4 regions of the Pseudarthrobacter sp. 1G09 genome follow, and region 4 is predicted to be linked to each of the others. Evidence: riboswitches for the same ligand, from Rfam matches in the RefSeq annotation. Region 4 holds a riboswitch; each other region holds the start of a gene.

Region 1 (3,824 bases), 1.5 Mb from region 4:
TCCGGCCATGATCGACCCACCTCGGGACACGATGCCGGTGACCCTGTTGGCGGTCAGCGGCACGTAGCGTAGCAGGACGCCGGCATGGACAGTCATGTAGTCCACGCCCTGCTCGCACTGCTCGATGACGGTGTCGCGGAAGATCTCCCAGGTAAGGGCGTTGGCTTCGCCGTTGACCTTCTCCAGGGCCTGGTAGATGGGCACGGTGCCGATCGGCACGGGGGAGTTGCGGATGATCCATTCCCTGGTGGTGTGGATGTCGTCGCCCGTGGACAGGTCCATCACCGTATCGGCACCCCACCGCGTGGCCCACTGCAGCTTGTCCACCTCTTCCCTGATGGAACTGGTGACGGCGGAGTTGCCGATGTTGGCGTTGATCTTCACCAGGAAAGCCTTGCCGATGATCATCGGCTCGGACTCCGGATGGTTGATGTTGTTGGGGATGATGGCCCGTCCGGCCGCCACCTCACTCCGGACCAGTTCCGGGTCACAGTTTTCGCGCAGCGCCACGAACCGCATTTCCGGCGTCACCACGCCCTTCCGGGCATAGTGCATCTGGGTGACCGTCCGGCCGTCGACGGCGCGGCGGGGCACCGGGCGCCCGCCTTCCCACTCCGTGGAGGCGGCGCCGCGGCGTACGGCTGAGCGGCCGTCGTCGAGCAGGTTCCGTTCCCTTCCGCTGTACGCTTCCGTGTCAGCCCGCGCCTCAATCCATTCAAACCGGAAGGGGCTGAGGCCGCGCACGGGGTCGCTTCCCGGCCCCGCCGTCCGGTAGGTGCGGAAAGGGGCGTTAGGTTGCCCGTTGGGCGACGGCTCCAGCGCGATCTCCGTTACCGGGACACGGATCCCGTGCTCCGGATCATCGATATAGGCCAGTGAGTGCGACTTCAGGGACTGGGTGACCGGTGCTTCAGGCGTGGCTCCGGCAGCGTGGTTTTGGGCAGGGGGCAGCACTGTTTTTGGTGTATTCAAGGAATACTCACTTCCTTCGCCGGCATTACCCGGACAGGTTCGACGGTCGCAGGCCGCGTCAGCCCGATCTCAGCCCCTGCAGGGGCACCCGTGTGGTCAGGAACGAAGCTACCACACGCCCTGCAGGGACAAGTGCTAACGGCCCTGTCATATTTGCCGGTGCTAGCCTGACCGGGCAGGAAGAGGAGGCATTCATGCCATACATCATCGGTTTTAGCGGCACCGCCCTCACGGGACCGGACAGCGAAAGGCACGGCCTCTGGTCCGTGGACGGTCGCTTGACATTTACCCGCCCCGAGGCCGGTCCGGACGTTGTGCTCGACGGCTGGGTGCTGCCCGGCTTCGTCGACGCCCACTGCCACATCGGCCTGGGCCCTGGCGGGCCGGTGGACGCCGGCGAGGCCGAAGCCCAGGCCCGTGCCGACCTGGACTCAGGAACGCTGCTGATCCGGGACGCGGGATCGCCCGCCGACACCCGCTGGATGCAGGGTGGCCGCGACTTTCCGCTGCTGATTCGGGCGGGCAGGCACGTCGCCCGGACTCGCCGTTACCTCCGGGGCTTCGCCCACGAGGTCGAGCCTGAAGGGCTCGTGGAAGCTGTGCGCAAGCAAGCCCGCGACGGCGACGGCTGGGTCAAGCTCGTCGGGGACTGGATCGAGCGGAGCGCCGGTGACCTCGCACCCTCCTTCCCCGCCGGCGTCGTCCGCGATGCGATCAGTGCCGCACACGATGAAGGTGCCCGCGTCACCGCCCACTGCTTCGCGGAAGACACCCTGGACCAGATGCTCGACGCCGGGATCGACTGCATCGAACACGCCACCGGCCTGCTGCCCCGGCACCTGCCGCGGTTCGTGGAACAGGGTGTACCCATCGTTCCGACGCTGGTCAACATAGCTACGTTCCCTGATATTGCCGCCCAGGCCAGGCCCAAGTTTCCGGTGTACGCGGACCACATGCTGGCGCTTTGGGAACGACGGCTTGAACGCATAGGGGAGGCCTGGGAAGCCGGCGTGCAGATCTTCGCCGGAACGGACGCCGGCAGCGTGATCCGCCACGGCAGGATTGCGGACGAAATCCTTGCCCTGCACGCGGCCGGGTTGCCTGCAGCCGAGGCGCTCAACGCGGCCAGCTGGGCCGCCCGGGCCTGGCTGGGGGCTGAGGGGCTGGCAGAAGGGGCGCGGGCCGACGTCGTGCTGTTTCCGATCGATCCCCGGAGGACCCTGGACACCGTGGCGCACCCATCCCATGTGGTTTTGGGTGGCCGTGTGGTCCGCTAGGCACAACATCCACCCTGCACTTGGAATAAATTGAAGCTTCAAGTAATTTTAACTCATGACAGGCCGCCTCATCCGGACGGCCTCCAGTAGAGGGAGCGTTCAATGACTGCAGAAGCCACCAGCCAGGATCTTCTTCCTGCCGATCTCGCCATGGGCACCGTGATGCTCAAGGTCGGCAACATGAAGGTCATGACCGACTACTACCAGCGCGCACTGGGGCTCGAAGTGGTCGCTGAGCAGGATGGCGGCCTCTACCTCGGCCGCCTCGGCAAGCCGCTGGTCCATCTGGCCCCGGCCCCCGGCCTCACCATCCCCGGCAGGGGAGAAGCCGGCCTGTTCCACACGGCCCTCCTGTTCGAAGACCAGGCGGCGCTCGCCGCCACGGTGGCCACCGCAGCCCGGTTCGAGCCCCGCTCCTTCACGGGCAGCGCCGACCACCTGGTCAGCGAGGCCTTCTACTTCAGTGATCCCGAAGGCAACGGCATCGAGCTCTACTGGGACCGCCCGCGAAGCAACTGGTCCTGGAACGGCACCGACGTGGTCATGGACAGCCTGGCGCTGCCGCCCCAGCGCTACCTGGAACAGCACCTCTCCGAAGAATCGCTCCAGGGGCAGCGGCAGACCACCGCCGGCGTTGGCCACGTCCACCTCCAGGTGGGTGACGTCCAGTCCGCCCGCGACTTCTACGTGGGAACGCTCGGGTTCGAAAAGACCGCCGGCTGGCACGGGCAGGCCCTCTTCGTCTCCGCGGGCCGCTACCACCACCACATGGCCATGAACGTTTGGAACAGCCGCGGCGCCGGTCCGCGGAAAGACACCCTTGGCCTCGGTGAGGTCCTCATTGAGGTGCCATCGGGTGACGACGTCGGCGCGCTCGGTGACCGCCTGAAGGTCGCCGGGGTCTCCTCGCACCACACCGGCGCTGAGTTGCGCTTCGAGGATCCGTGGCGCAACAGCATCCGGGTTGCGGTGCGCTGAGCACCCCTTCCGCGTACTAGGCTGAAGCCGTTGGAACGGGGCGCCAGGCAGGTGTCCCCGGCGCGCCGGACCGTACACGGAAGAGGTCACTTCCCATGGGTTTTACCGAAATCTTCGTAGCCACCCACGATGCCGCGTTGAAGCGCGCCGGAACCCTTGACGGCGGGGGCGCCCCGCCGGCCGCCGACGCGGTCCGGATCCCCGGTATCAGCGACTTCGAAGTGGAGCAGCTCGGAGACCTGGTCGGCACCGCGGTCCATGCGGGCGGCGCCGACTACGAGCTGACGATGGTGGACGTGGCCAGCGATTCCCTGCTAGCCGTCCCCCCGGCCATGGTCCGGGCCCTTGCGGACCTGCTCACCTACGAAACTGAGGGCGAGGGCGATGTCCTCGAGGATGTCGCAGCGCAGTGGGCGGCCCAGGATGACATGCCGTTCGACGCCGGGCAGGCGCAGGCCTACATCCGGCAGGTTGCTGAACTGGCCGGCGGAATTGGCGATTCGGAGCGGTCGGGACTGTACGTCTGGTCCGCCTGACCTTCCCCCGGCAGGGCAATCCCGGCAGGCGACGGCGCCGTCCCCGCGGACCCTGGGTGTC
Region 2 (3,824 bases), 1.6 Mb from region 4:
GCCAGCCGGTCGAACCGGCACCCGCACCCGCAACCGTCGCTGCCCACTCCGTCCAGCCGGACCCGCACGAGGCCGAACGCCATGCCAAGGCTGAAGCCACCAGGCTGGCCCTGGCCAACATTGCCGCTGCTGCCCACGCTGCACACCTGCACGATGACGAGGTAGCGGCCCGGCAGGCCCCCGTCCAGCAGGACGCGGGCGCAACGGAGAAGCACGACGACGGGACGCCGGCGCGCCCGGCAGCTGTCCTGACGTTCGGCGGCGAGAAGGTGGCACTGCCCTTCGTTGAGCACGCAGACGAGCACCAGGCCTCACCTGCGCTGTCGCTTGACCGGCTGGCCGAAGCGTTTGCCCACCTGGGCCAGCCGGCTTCGCCTGTTGGCAGCCAGTCACAGGAGTCCGGCACGGCCCAGGCCGCGCCGGCCACGCCCGAACCGGCGGAGGCAGCGGTTGCGGCACCCCAGCAGCCCGTTGCGGCTGCCGTCCCCGACCTGTCCCGGCAGCGCCGTCCGAGGCGTAACCGGAGTGCAAGCAGGGCGCAGGGCGCAGCCAACGAGACCTCCGTGGAACACCATGAGAATGTCCCGTCGGCCAGCGAAGGCCACTCCCATGCCGCCAAGGCGCCCCAGCCTGCCGCGCCGGTAGAACCGACAGCCAAAGCGGATGCGCCCATCATCCTTGGCGTAGGGGTTCCTGCTTCCGAGCTCTGACCCGACCCATTAACGGCAGATGCCCGGCCCTCCACTCCTGTGGTGGGGCCGGGCATCTGCCGTTAATGGGGGAACGGTCCTCGGCAGCGCACTTAACAGGTGCAGTCACCTTTCGGTTGACTGCCGTCCAGCGGCTAGGCTGGGGAACTGACACGGGGTGCCGCGCACCAGGCCCGGCTGAGATCCACACCCGTTGAACCTGTCCGGTTAGTACCGGCGAAGGGATGTCTCTTTTGTCTTCGACCCTTGCCATGCCTGCAGCCACCCCGCTCCCGAATCCCTCCGCAACCGTAATGCCGGCTGCCGGACGGGACGTGCCCCGGGTCCTTGCCATCGCGGGCTCGGACCCTTCCGGAGGGGCCGGCATCCAGGCGGACCTCAAAAGCATCGCGGCCCACGGCGGTTACGGCATGGCCGCCATCACTGCCCTCACGGCCCAGAACACCCGCGGGGTGAACGCCGTCCATGTTCCTCCGGCATCCTTTTTGGCACAGCAGCTGGCGGCCATCAGCGACGACATCCACGTGGACGCCGTCAAGATCGGCATGCTGGGCGACGCCGAGGTGATCGCCGCCGTGCGCACCTGGCTGGAGAAGGTGCGCCCCGCCGTCGTGGTCCTGGACCCGGTCATGGTTGCCACCAGCGGAGACCGGCTATTGCAGGAGAGCGCCGAAGCTGCCCTCCGCAACCTGGTGCCGCTGGCCCACCTGGTCACCCCCAACCTGGCCGAGCTGGCCATGCTCCTGGAAGAGGACGTACAGGACACGTGGGAGGCAGCCCTGGAACAAGGCAGGCGGCTTTCTGATGCCACCGGTGCTGCCGTGCTGGTCAAGGGCGGCCACCTGCAGGGCAGCAGCTGCCCGGACGCCTTGGTTGGTCCGGCCGGCATGCTGTCCGCGGACGTCGTCGAAATCCCGGGGGAGCGGGTGGCAACGCGCAACAGCCACGGCACAGGCTGTTCCCTGTCCTCCGCCATGGCCACGGTCCAGGCGCAGGTAGGCGACTGGGAAGTGGCTCTAAGGGAAGTGAAGCGCTGGCTTGCGGGGGCACTGGCGGCATCTGCCGTGCTGGAGGTGGGAACCGGTAACGGGCCCGTCCACCATTTCCACCACCTCCGCCAGCCGCTGCGGCCTGGCGAGTTCACGGCGCAGCTGGGGAAAGTTGCCGACGCCCACCTTGAGTCGATCTACGCCCTGGACTTCATCCAGGCCCTGGCCACGGGGACACTTCCGGAAAGCCAGTTCGCGTATTACCTCGCGCAGGATGCCATTTACCTGAACGGGTATTCGCGCGTCCTCGCCCGGGCCAGCGCGCTGGCTTCCACGGAAGCCGAGCAGCTGTTCTGGGCGGCGTCGGCCCAGCAGTGCCTCGAAGTGGAGTCGGAACTGCACCGGTCCTGGCTCAGCACCCGCACTGTCCGTCCCGAACTGGGGCCCGTCACCAAGGCCTACGTGGACCACCTGACCGCCGCTTCGGCGTCGGGCAGCTATGCAGTCCTGGCAGCAGCTGTCCTGCCGTGCTTCTGGCTGTACGCGGACGCCGGGAAGACGCTCCGTGCCCGGTTCCTCGCCGACGGGGAACCGGCAGGCCACCCCTACGCCGGCTGGCTCCGCACCTATGCCGACGAGGATTTCGCGGAGGCAACGCGCCGGGCCATCGCCGTGGTGGACGAAGCCGCACGCAAGGCCTCCGATGACGAGCGGCACGCCATGGTGACCGCCTTCGGGCAGTCCTGCCGGCTGGAAGTGGAGTTCTTCGACGCGCCGCGGCTCCACGCCTGAACCTGCCCGGGCCGTGCTGCCGGTACTATGGTGTGGCACGGCCCCGGTGGCGGACGATGTCTGTGGTTCCTATCACAGCCGACCCGCCGGAGCCAGCCTCATTTGCGGCCGGAGACGGAATTAGCGTATTCTGGATCTTCGGTGCTTACGCCAACACTTGGGTTATGACCCCGGGAACATGCCAGCGTGGAAAACACAAGGCAGTCCTGCGGGATAACTCATGGAGACCTTCGGGGAATCCACGGCGTTGAGGCACAGCGGGAACCCAGCCAAACAGTGCAACGGGTGCCGCACGCAATTTTAGTTATAAACGTCGAGAGAAGTGAGTTCCCAAGTGGTGTACGCGATTGTCCGCGCAGGCGGCCGCCAAGAGAAGGTTTCCGTTGGAGACTTCGTTACCCTGAACCGCGTCGCCGGTGGGGCTGGCAGCACCATCGAGCTGCCCGCACTGCTCCTGGTTGATGGTGACAAGATCACCACTGCCGCTGCTGACCTGGCCAAGGTGACCGTTACGGCTGAAATCCTCCAGGACCTCCGTGGTCCTAAGATTGTCATCCAGAAGTTCAAGAACAAGACCGGTTACAAGAAGCGCCAGGGTCACCGTCAGGAACTGACCAAGGTCAAGATCACTGGCATCAAGTAACCACCGGTTACTGTTCAGGTTTTCAGCAGATTCCCCAGAATTTAAAGGCAGGCATTTCAGATGGCACATAAAAAGGGCGCGAGCTCCACTCGCAACGGTCGTGACTCCAACGCACAGTACCTCGGCGTCAAGCGCTTCGGCGGCCAGGTAGTTTCCGCCGGCGAGATCATTGTCCGCCAGCGTGGCACCCACTTCCACCCGGGCGCCGGCGTTGGCCGTGGCGGCGACGACACCCTGTTCGCACTGACCCCGGGCGCCGTTGAATTCGGTACCCGCCGCGGTCGTCGCGTCGTCAACATCGTTGCTGCTGCAGCTGCAGAGTAACAAAAAGTTCTGAAGCGGTGGAGCGGGCCAGTTGGCCCGCTCCACTGTTCTTTTAAGCGCATTACAATCGATAGGGCGTCCATGGGCGCCCACACGACACTGAGGAGATTTACGTGGCCAGCTTTGTAGACCGGGTAGTACTGCACGTATCCGGCGGTACCGGCGGCCACGGTTGCGTCTCCGTCCACCGTGAGAAGTTCAAGCCCCTCGGCGGGCCTGATGGCGGCAACGGCGGCAACGGCGGCGACGTCATCCTTCGCGTGGACCACCAGACCACCACCCTCCTCGACTACCACCACGCCCCGCACCGGCACGCCACCAATGGCGGTCCCGGCATGGGCGACTGGCGCGGCGGCAAGAACGGCG
Region 3 (3,824 bases), 1.2 Mb from region 4:
GCATGATGGCCAGCTGCCGGGGGTCCGTTGGGTCAAGGGTTCGCAGGTACTCCCCGTATCCCACCTCACCGTCCCAGGGTTTGCCCAGTGCCTCCGTCTGCAGCCGGAAATGATGCAGGGAACGCTCATCCGGCGGCGGCATGGTACGCAGGATCCCCACCTTGGCATCGAGCATGATCTTGGCGGCGGCCATCCCTGTCATCAGGGAAATCTGGGCGTTCCAGTCCTCCACCGGCAGCTGGGGCGCAGCCGCAATGCGGTAGCCGCCATCGGGCAGCTGGACGATCTCCTGGTCCGGCATGTTCAGGCTGGCGCCGTTCCGGGCGCGTTCCAAGCGGACACGCTTGAGCCCCACTTCCTTCAGCAGGACCAGAAGGGGAGAGGCAGTACCGGCGTCCAGGTCAGCCTGGGCACCCTTGTAGCTGAGTTTCGCGCGGCTTCGAACACGTGCCCGGCGGACACCGACGGACGTGACCCCGGCGTTGCCGTCGAGCCGGAAATCCCATACGAAGGCCGAGCAGTCCTGGTCCGGCAGGAGGCTGCCGGCGCCCTCACTGATGACTTCCGGGTGCAGCGGAATACGCCCGTCCGGGGCGTAGAACGTCTGGCCCCGGCGCCGGGTTTCGGCATCCAGGGGTCCGTCGGGGGCAACGAACGCGGGGACATCGGCGATGGCGTACAGGACGTGGTACCCGCCGTCGTCGTCCGTCTCGATGAAGAGGGCCTGGTCCAGGTCCGTGGACGACGCCGGATCGATGGTGACGAACTCCACCGCGGTCAGGTCGTAGTCCGGCAGGCGCAGCGCGGCCACCGCGGCCTCGGCGTCCTTGACCGCGTCACCGGGGTAGGGGCCCGGAAGTTCCAGCTCCGTCCGCAGCGCGGCCAGGGCCTCTTCCAGGGCATTGGTGCGCTCATGGACGTTGGGAGCCAGCCGATGATGTGACACGAAAGTCAGCCTAACCCCAAGTCATCCGATTACGCAGGGAATCGGTGCGGGGAGCGCTCCTGACGTGTTGCCGCGCACCGCCGTACGGTCGGGAAACCAGGTTGTGGGACGTCCGTAGCTTCAGGAAGCCCCGGCGTCCAGTGCAGACCGAAGCGAGGCAGCGGCAGCAGCGGGATCGGCAGCGTCGGTGATGGCGCGGACCACCACGATCCTTGACGCCCCGGCCGCGACCACCTGGTCCACGTTGGAGTGGTCGATCCCGCCGATCGCAAACCACGGCACGTCACTGGGCGCCTTCGCGGCCGCATACTTCACCAGCTCCAGGCCGACGGCGGCCCGGCCGGGTTTGGTGGGGGTGGCCCAGAGCGGGCCCACGCAGAAGTAGTCGAGGCCGGCAGGTCCTGCGGCGTCGGCCAGCGCGGCGTCCACCTGCTCCGGCGTGTGGCTTGACAGGCCGATGGCGGCGTTGCCGTTGAGCAGTGTCCTTGCGGCCGGTACCGGCAGGTCTTTCTGGCCCACGTGGAAAACGGGAGCACCGGAGAGGACCGCAATGTCCGCCCGGTCGTTGACGGCCCACAGCCGCCCGTGCCGCTGGGCTGATTCCTTGAGAATGGCCAGCAGGTCCAGCTCCTCTGCCGCCTCGATGGACTTGTCCCGCAGCTGGATGATGTCCACGCCGCCTTCGAACGCGGCGTCCACGAACCCGGCGAAGTCGCCCCGGCCGCGGCGCGCATCCGTGCAGAGGTAAAGGCGTGCGGCTTTCAGTGCGCCGTTACCCGCTGCGGTGGTGAAGGCATCGGTGCCGGGTGCTGCGGCGGGGGCAGGGGAGTGGGACACATTCATGGCTGCAAGCCTAGTTCCTCTAGACTTGCCTCGTACTGCGGGAGCCCGCGGCAGCTGTCACAAAGCGCCGGGCTGAGAGGGCGTCAGAGCCGACCGCTTGACCTGATCCGGTTAATACCGGCGTAGGGAAGGAGACACCATGGGCATCCCTAAAAGCCCTCCGGACACCATCGCAGAGCCAGCCGCTGTCCCGGCAATATCCGCCGACGTTGCAGTGATCGGCGGGGGCGTCATAGGCCATGGCATCGCCTGGGAAGCCACGCGCTCTGGCCGGTCCGTGGTGCTGATCGACGATGCACCGGGATCCGGAGCCAGCTGGGCGGCGGCAGGCATGCTGGCCCCCGTCAGCGAGCTGCATTACCAGGAGGAAGAGCTCCTGGGCCTCATGCTGGATGCATCGGAGCGTTGGCCGCAGTTCGCCGAGGACCTTACCCGCATGTCAGGCCGCGGTTCCGGATACCTGGCGACGCCGACACTCACCATTGGCGCCGACGCCGCCGACCGACGGGCACTGATGGACCTGCGCGGCGTGCAGCAGGCCAACGGACTCGCCGTGGAGCCCCTGACGGTCCGCGAGGCACGGCGGCGGGAACCGCTGCTCAGCCCCGCCATTGCCTGCGCACTCGATACCCCGGCAGACCACCAGGTGGATCCCCGGCGACTCGTGGGGTGCTTCCGGGCAGCCCTGGCCAACCACCTGCGTGCCGGCAGCGGCGTTGCCGGCACTGCGGTTGCCGGTGCGCTGGACGGATTCGCTGTGGCGGACAGGGCCGTGGCACTGGAGTGGGCGGACGGCGCGGTGGCCGGTGTCCGGCTGGCCGGAGGCGGACTGGTGCTCGCCGGCGAAACGGTGGTGGCCAACGGCATGGCGGCGGGTTCCCTCAATAACCTGCCGAGGGGACTCCGGTTACCTTTGCGCCCAGTGCACGGCGATATCCTTCGGCTGTCCGTCCCCCAGCACCTGCAGCCCTTGCTGACGTCCACCGTCCGCGGGCTGGTGCGCGGTGTGCCCGTCTACCTGGTTCCACGCGAGGACGGAACCGTGGTCATCGGCGCCACCCAGCGGGAGGACGCCCTGGTTGGGGCCGGCACTGCGTTCGGAGCCGTGCCGGCGAGTGCCGGATCCGGTGCAGTGCCCGCCAGTGCAGGACCGTCCAGCGCAGCACCGGCCAGCGCAGTGTCCGCTGGCGGCGTGTACCAGCTGCTTCGCGACGCCCAGGTGCTGGTGCCTGCGGTCGCAGAGCTGGAGCTGCTGGAATGCACGGCCCGGGCCCGCCCGGCCACCCCGGACAATGCCCCGCTGCTGGGCAGGGTGCCCGTGGACGGGGGAGATGGCAGTGCAGCGCATGTCAGCGGGCTCATCGTGGCCACAGGATTCTTCCGCCACGGAGTACTTCTCACCCCGGCCGCGGCCGCCATCTGCCGCGACCTGATGGACGGAAAGGCTGACCCCCGGTGGCAGCCGTTCCGTCCGGACCGCTTTTCCGGCCGGATCCCGGCCCCCAGCTTCAACATCAAGGAGACAGCATGAACATCACCCTGAACGGGGCATCCCGCACCGTGGCGGACGGTGCGTCCATCACGGCATTGGTCAGCGAGGTGACCGGACGCGCGCTTGCGGCCGACGGCCGGGCAACCGACGGACAAAGGCTGGGCGTGGCCGTAGCGCACAATTCCGAAGTGGTGCCGCGCAGCCAATGGCACGGCACCGCGCTCGCGGACGGAGACGACATCGAACTCGTTACCGCAGTACAGGGAGGCTGACACCATGATTGAAGCGAACACCGTTTCCGAATCGGCTGCCCTTACCTCCGCGGCGCCCGCCAGGCCTGACGCCCTCGTCATCGACGGCGTCGCCCTGGAGTCGAGGCTCATCATGGGGACGGGGGGTGCGCCCAGCCTGGACGGCCTGGGCGCCGCGCTTGTTGCCTCCGGAACATCCCTCACCACCGTGGCCATGCGGCGCTACTCACCCGCAGAATCGGGCTCCCTGTTCCAACTGCTGGTGGACCATGGAATCCGGGTCCTGCCCAAC
Region 4 (3,824 bases):
CTGGCCGCGGGGGGAGCCGCCGTCAACCAGCAACGAACCGTTCTCGTCGGACTCGCCTGCCTCGCCGTCGTCGTCCGCATCGCCCAGTACCCCGGCGAGCGCATGGAGGAGCGTCGACTTGCCTGCCCCGGACGGGCCAAGCAGGAGTACCCGCTCACCCGGGCTGATGTGGAGGTCGAGGGCGTGAACGGCCGGTGTGGTGCGGCCCGCATGCCGCCAGCCCCAGCCGCGCGCGATGACCGTGGCCGGCCGCACCGTTTGGGGTGCGGCCGCGTGGGATGGTGCCGGCATCAGGAGAAGACGGGCTCCGTAGCGGCCTTCCGGGATGCAAAAGAGCTCAGCACGCCGGTCCGGGCAAGGCCACGGGTGGCGATCCAGGCCAGGGCGCCGGCGATGATGGCCCCGGAAACAACGGTGAAGGCGATGTACGCGAGCTTGTCACCGCCCGAGTAGGCGATGTTCCAGCCCCACGGCGCGAAGGAATCGTTCAGGCCACAGAAGAGGCCCGCCGCGGCACCGGCCAGCAGGGAGACCGGGAGGTTGAATTTCCGGTAGACGAAGATGGCGAAAATGATCTCGGCACCCAGGCCCTGGACGAACCCGGAGAACAACACGGAGGCGCCGTACTGGGAGCCCATGAGCAGCTCGCCGGTGGCGGCGACTGTTTCGCAGAACAGGGCAGCTCCGGGCTTGCGGATGATGAGCATGCCCAGGACCGCCGGGATCATCCAGCCGCCGGCCAGGAGGCCGGTGAGGGGCGGGTAGGCTGCGTTCATCGGCGCGGAAATTGCGGCGGTTCCCTGGGACCAGGCCCAGAAGATGACGCCGCCGGCGATGGCGATCAGGGCCGCCACCACAATGTCCACGACGCGCCAGGACTTGCTGGCGGGCTTTTTGATTGCTGAAGTAGTCATGTGATCCTCCTGGAAACAGGAGGGGAAAGTGGACGTGGGTGCCGGCTGCTGCCGCCATTTCCCGCGCACTTCGAGAACTCGACTCCCTTGCGCCGGTACTAACCGGATCAGGTTCGAGGGTCTGCGGCTGTCCGCACTCTCAGCGCCCACCTGCGTTTCCCGGCTGGTGCCGGGGCCGATGGCGGCGCTCCCCTGTCGTAAATGTGTTGTTGATGATGCTGTGGATGTCTTGCGTTTGAATGTTTAGCGCCCTTCCAGGCGTGCTCAAGTTTACACCTGGAGAGCGGTAGATTGTGGGCCATGACCGCCAAACCGCCAGATGTGACTGAGTACGATCCCGACTCCGCCGATGCCCAGCCGGAGGGCTCGCTCCAGGCCCTGATCGGCCGGATTGAGGCGGAGATCCGGGAACTGCAGTTCCCCGGCTTTTCGCCGGATGACGCCCTTAACCTTGGCCTGCTCCTGGTGGAGCTCGGCAAGGAGCGGAATCTTCCCATCGCCATCGACATCACCAAGGGCGAGCAGGTCCTTTTCCATGTTGCGCTCCCCGGAGCCACCCCGGACAACGAACACTGGGTCCGCGCGAAGCAGCGTACGGCCGCCCGCTACGAGGTGCCGTCATTGCTGGTGGGCCTGCGCGGCCGGGCCCGTGGCGGGAGGATCGAGGACAATGCGTGGTTCGACCAGTCCCGTTATGCCGCGCACGGCGGTGCATTCCCGGTCTACGTCCCGGGCGTAGGAGCGGTTGCCACGGTGACCGTGTCCGGGCTGCCCCAGGTAGCAGACCACGATTTGGTGGTGGAAGCGATGCGCGGGGCGCTGGGTACTTCGGGGACGGCGGCCGAAGGCTAAACAACCCTATTGCAGGGGCAGGGAAGCCGGGGTTCAACCACCGGGCATCCGGGCGACCCGGAGACAAATAGGGAAGCTTGTTTATTTTTTATTAGTAACCATGCTTACTATGTTTGTTACCGGCAACCCCAGGAGTACAGGACGTGGCAGCAAGCACCCTAAACCGGGCTGCCCGTTCAGGGCTGCAATGGGCCTCGCTTTCCGCAGGCATCCTGCTCCTGGCTGCGGGTGTGCTCGGGTTCATCCCGGGCGTCACGCACAACCTCCACCACCTCGGTTTTGCCGGGCCCGGCTCGGGCGCCGAACTCTTCGGCACCTTCCAGGTATCCGTGCTCCACAACCTGCTGCACGGGGCATTCGGAGCCTCAGGAATCCTGATGTGCCGGACCCACCGGCACGCCCGCAGCTTCTTTATATACGGCGGCGTGGCCCACCTTGCCCTCTGGGTCTACGGACTGCTGGTGGCCGATGACACCCCGGCCAACTTCCTTCCGGCCAACCACCCGGACAACGTCCTGCACCTCAGCCTCGGACTGGGCATGGTTTTTCTTGCCGTCCTGCTGTCGCCGCGCACCCCGACAGCCACCGCACCCGATCGAGAGCATCATCAAGGAGCACCATGAAATTCCCCGCCCCTAGAGGACCCGTCAGCAGCGCCTTGCTCGGCGTCCTGTCCGGACGCCCGGAGGACGCTGCCGAGGACCTGGATCTCCTCCACCGGCTCGCCGCCGCGCAGTTGGCGAAGACCACGGACATCATCGGCGATGACGACCTTCAGCTGGCCCTCTTTTGCCTGTACGAGCTGCACTACTCCGGCCTGGGCGGCGTGACTGACGAGTGGGAGTGGGAACCGGACCTCCTGCGGGTCCGGAGGCTGCTCGAAAAACCGTTCGAAGCCGCACTGCGCTCCGCCGCCCACGAAGCGGTGGCAGGCCTGGAATTCCAGCCGGCGGACAATCCGACGAGTGACCAGGTAGCCGATGTGCTGTTCACCCTGGCATCCGCCGATACCGGACCCAGCGTCTCCCGGTACGTCGCCCGCAAGGCCAGCCTGGACCAGCTCAAGGAATTCCTGATCCACAAGTCGATCTACCAGCTGAAGGAAGCCGACCCGCACACGTGGGCGATCCCGCGGCTGGCAGGCCGGCCCAAGGCGGCCCTCGTCGAAATCCAGGCTGATGAGTACGGCGGTGGCCGTCCCGAGCGCATGCACAGCGCACTCTTCGCCCGCAGCATGCGCGGCCTGGGCCTGGACGACCGCTACGGGGCCTACATTGACACCGTTCCCGCCATATCCCTGGCTGCGGTGAACCTGATGTCCATGTGCGGACTGAACCGGCGGTTGCGCGGTGCCATCACGGGGCACCTGGCCATTTACGAGATGACCTCGTCGCAGCCCAACCGTTTTTACGCCAACGGCTTCCGCCGGCATGGCTTCGGCACTGATGTCACCCACTATTTCGATGAACACGTCGAAGCCGACGCCGTGCACGAGCAGATTGCCGGACGGGACCTCGCCGGAGGCCTCGTCGAAGCCGAACCTGCGCTGTTGGACGATGTCCTTTTCGGCGCTGCAGCGGCAATGGCCGTCGATGCCAGGATGTCCGTCCACCTGTTGGCCACCTGGGACAGCGGCCGGACCTCCCTGCGGGCATCAGTACCGGCCGCCGCATGACCAAGGAAGGGAGACGGATATGAAGCAGGACCAGCCAGAGAGCTCGATCATGGTTTGCCCGGACGGACCACTGATCGTCCGCGGTGATTTCGAAATCGTCACGCCGTCCGGCGACCCCGTCCCCCGGGACCGCAGGACGGTTGCACTGTGCAGGTGCGGCGCATCGGCCATCAAGCCGTACTGCGACGGCACGCACAAATTCATCACGTTCCGCTCCGACCCCTCCCTCCCGGAGCCGCCGCTGTCGCCGAACAGTTGACACTGCCGGAGGTGCGCACAAGGATTAAGCGGGAAAGCGTTTTCTGAGCTGCCTGCTGCCGGACCGGGCCCAGGCATGAGCCAAGGAGTGCGACGTGCACAGCCAGCCCACCGTGATCAACCGC

What was found. Region 4 has a riboswitch for thiamine pyrophosphate ahead of ACP3TD_RS19185 (ECF transporter S component). Riboswitches for the same ligand answer to the same signal wherever they lie in the genome.
Region 1: linked by a shared signal. The riboswitch ahead of thiC (phosphomethylpyrimidine synthase ThiC) and the one ahead of ACP3TD_RS19185 (ECF transporter S component) in region 4 are both predicted to bind thiamine pyrophosphate.
Region 2: linked by a shared signal. The riboswitch ahead of thiD (bifunctional hydroxymethylpyrimidine kinase/phosphomethylpyrimidine kinase) and the one ahead of ACP3TD_RS19185 (ECF transporter S component) in region 4 are both predicted to bind thiamine pyrophosphate.
Region 3: linked by a shared signal. The riboswitch ahead of ACP3TD_RS13635 (FAD-dependent oxidoreductase) and the one ahead of ACP3TD_RS19185 (ECF transporter S component) in region 4 are both predicted to bind thiamine pyrophosphate.

Annotation. Positions count from the first base shown of each region.
Region 1 is NZ_CP188306.1:2,652,497-2,656,320, reverse strand. Features, by position in the region: gene thiC (phosphomethylpyrimidine synthase ThiC) at 1-972, opposite strand, end outside; TPP riboswitch at 967-1,074, opposite strand; gene ACP3TD_RS12225 (amidohydrolase family protein) at 1,167-2,249, shown strand; gene ACP3TD_RS12220 (VOC family protein) at 2,352-3,227, shown strand; gene ACP3TD_RS12215 (hypothetical protein) at 3,323-3,763, shown strand.
Region 2 is NZ_CP188306.1:2,568,215-2,572,038, reverse strand. Features, by position in the region: gene ACP3TD_RS11810 (Rne/Rng family ribonuclease) at 1-710, shown strand, start outside; TPP riboswitch at 854-952, shown strand; gene thiD (bifunctional hydroxymethylpyrimidine kinase/phosphomethylpyrimidine kinase) at 962-2,491, shown strand; gene rplU (50S ribosomal protein L21) at 2,826-3,134, shown strand; gene rpmA (50S ribosomal protein L27) at 3,195-3,458, shown strand; gene obgE (GTPase ObgE) at 3,572-3,824, shown strand, end outside.
Region 3 is NZ_CP188306.1:2,975,535-2,979,358, reverse strand. Features, by position in the region: gene ACP3TD_RS13645 (RNB domain-containing ribonuclease) at 1-946, opposite strand, end outside; gene thiE (thiamine phosphate synthase) at 1,067-1,789, opposite strand; TPP riboswitch at 1,817-1,935, shown strand; gene ACP3TD_RS13635 (FAD-dependent oxidoreductase) at 1,929-3,320, shown strand; gene thiS (sulfur carrier protein ThiS) at 3,317-3,553, shown strand; gene ACP3TD_RS13625 (thiazole synthase) at 3,558-3,824, shown strand, end outside.
Region 4 is NZ_CP188306.1:4,158,810-4,162,633, forward strand. Features, by position in the region: gene ACP3TD_RS19180 (ABC transporter ATP-binding protein) at 1-291, opposite strand, end outside; gene ACP3TD_RS19185 (ECF transporter S component) at 291-914, opposite strand; TPP riboswitch at 981-1,118, opposite strand; gene ACP3TD_RS19190 (heme-degrading domain-containing protein) at 1,215-1,766, shown strand; gene ACP3TD_RS19195 (DUF4383 domain-containing protein) at 1,910-2,389, shown strand; gene ACP3TD_RS19200 (iron-containing redox enzyme family protein) at 2,386-3,441, shown strand; gene ACP3TD_RS19205 (CDGSH iron-sulfur domain-containing protein) at 3,461-3,700, shown strand; gene ACP3TD_RS19210 (hypothetical protein) at 3,795-3,824, shown strand, end outside.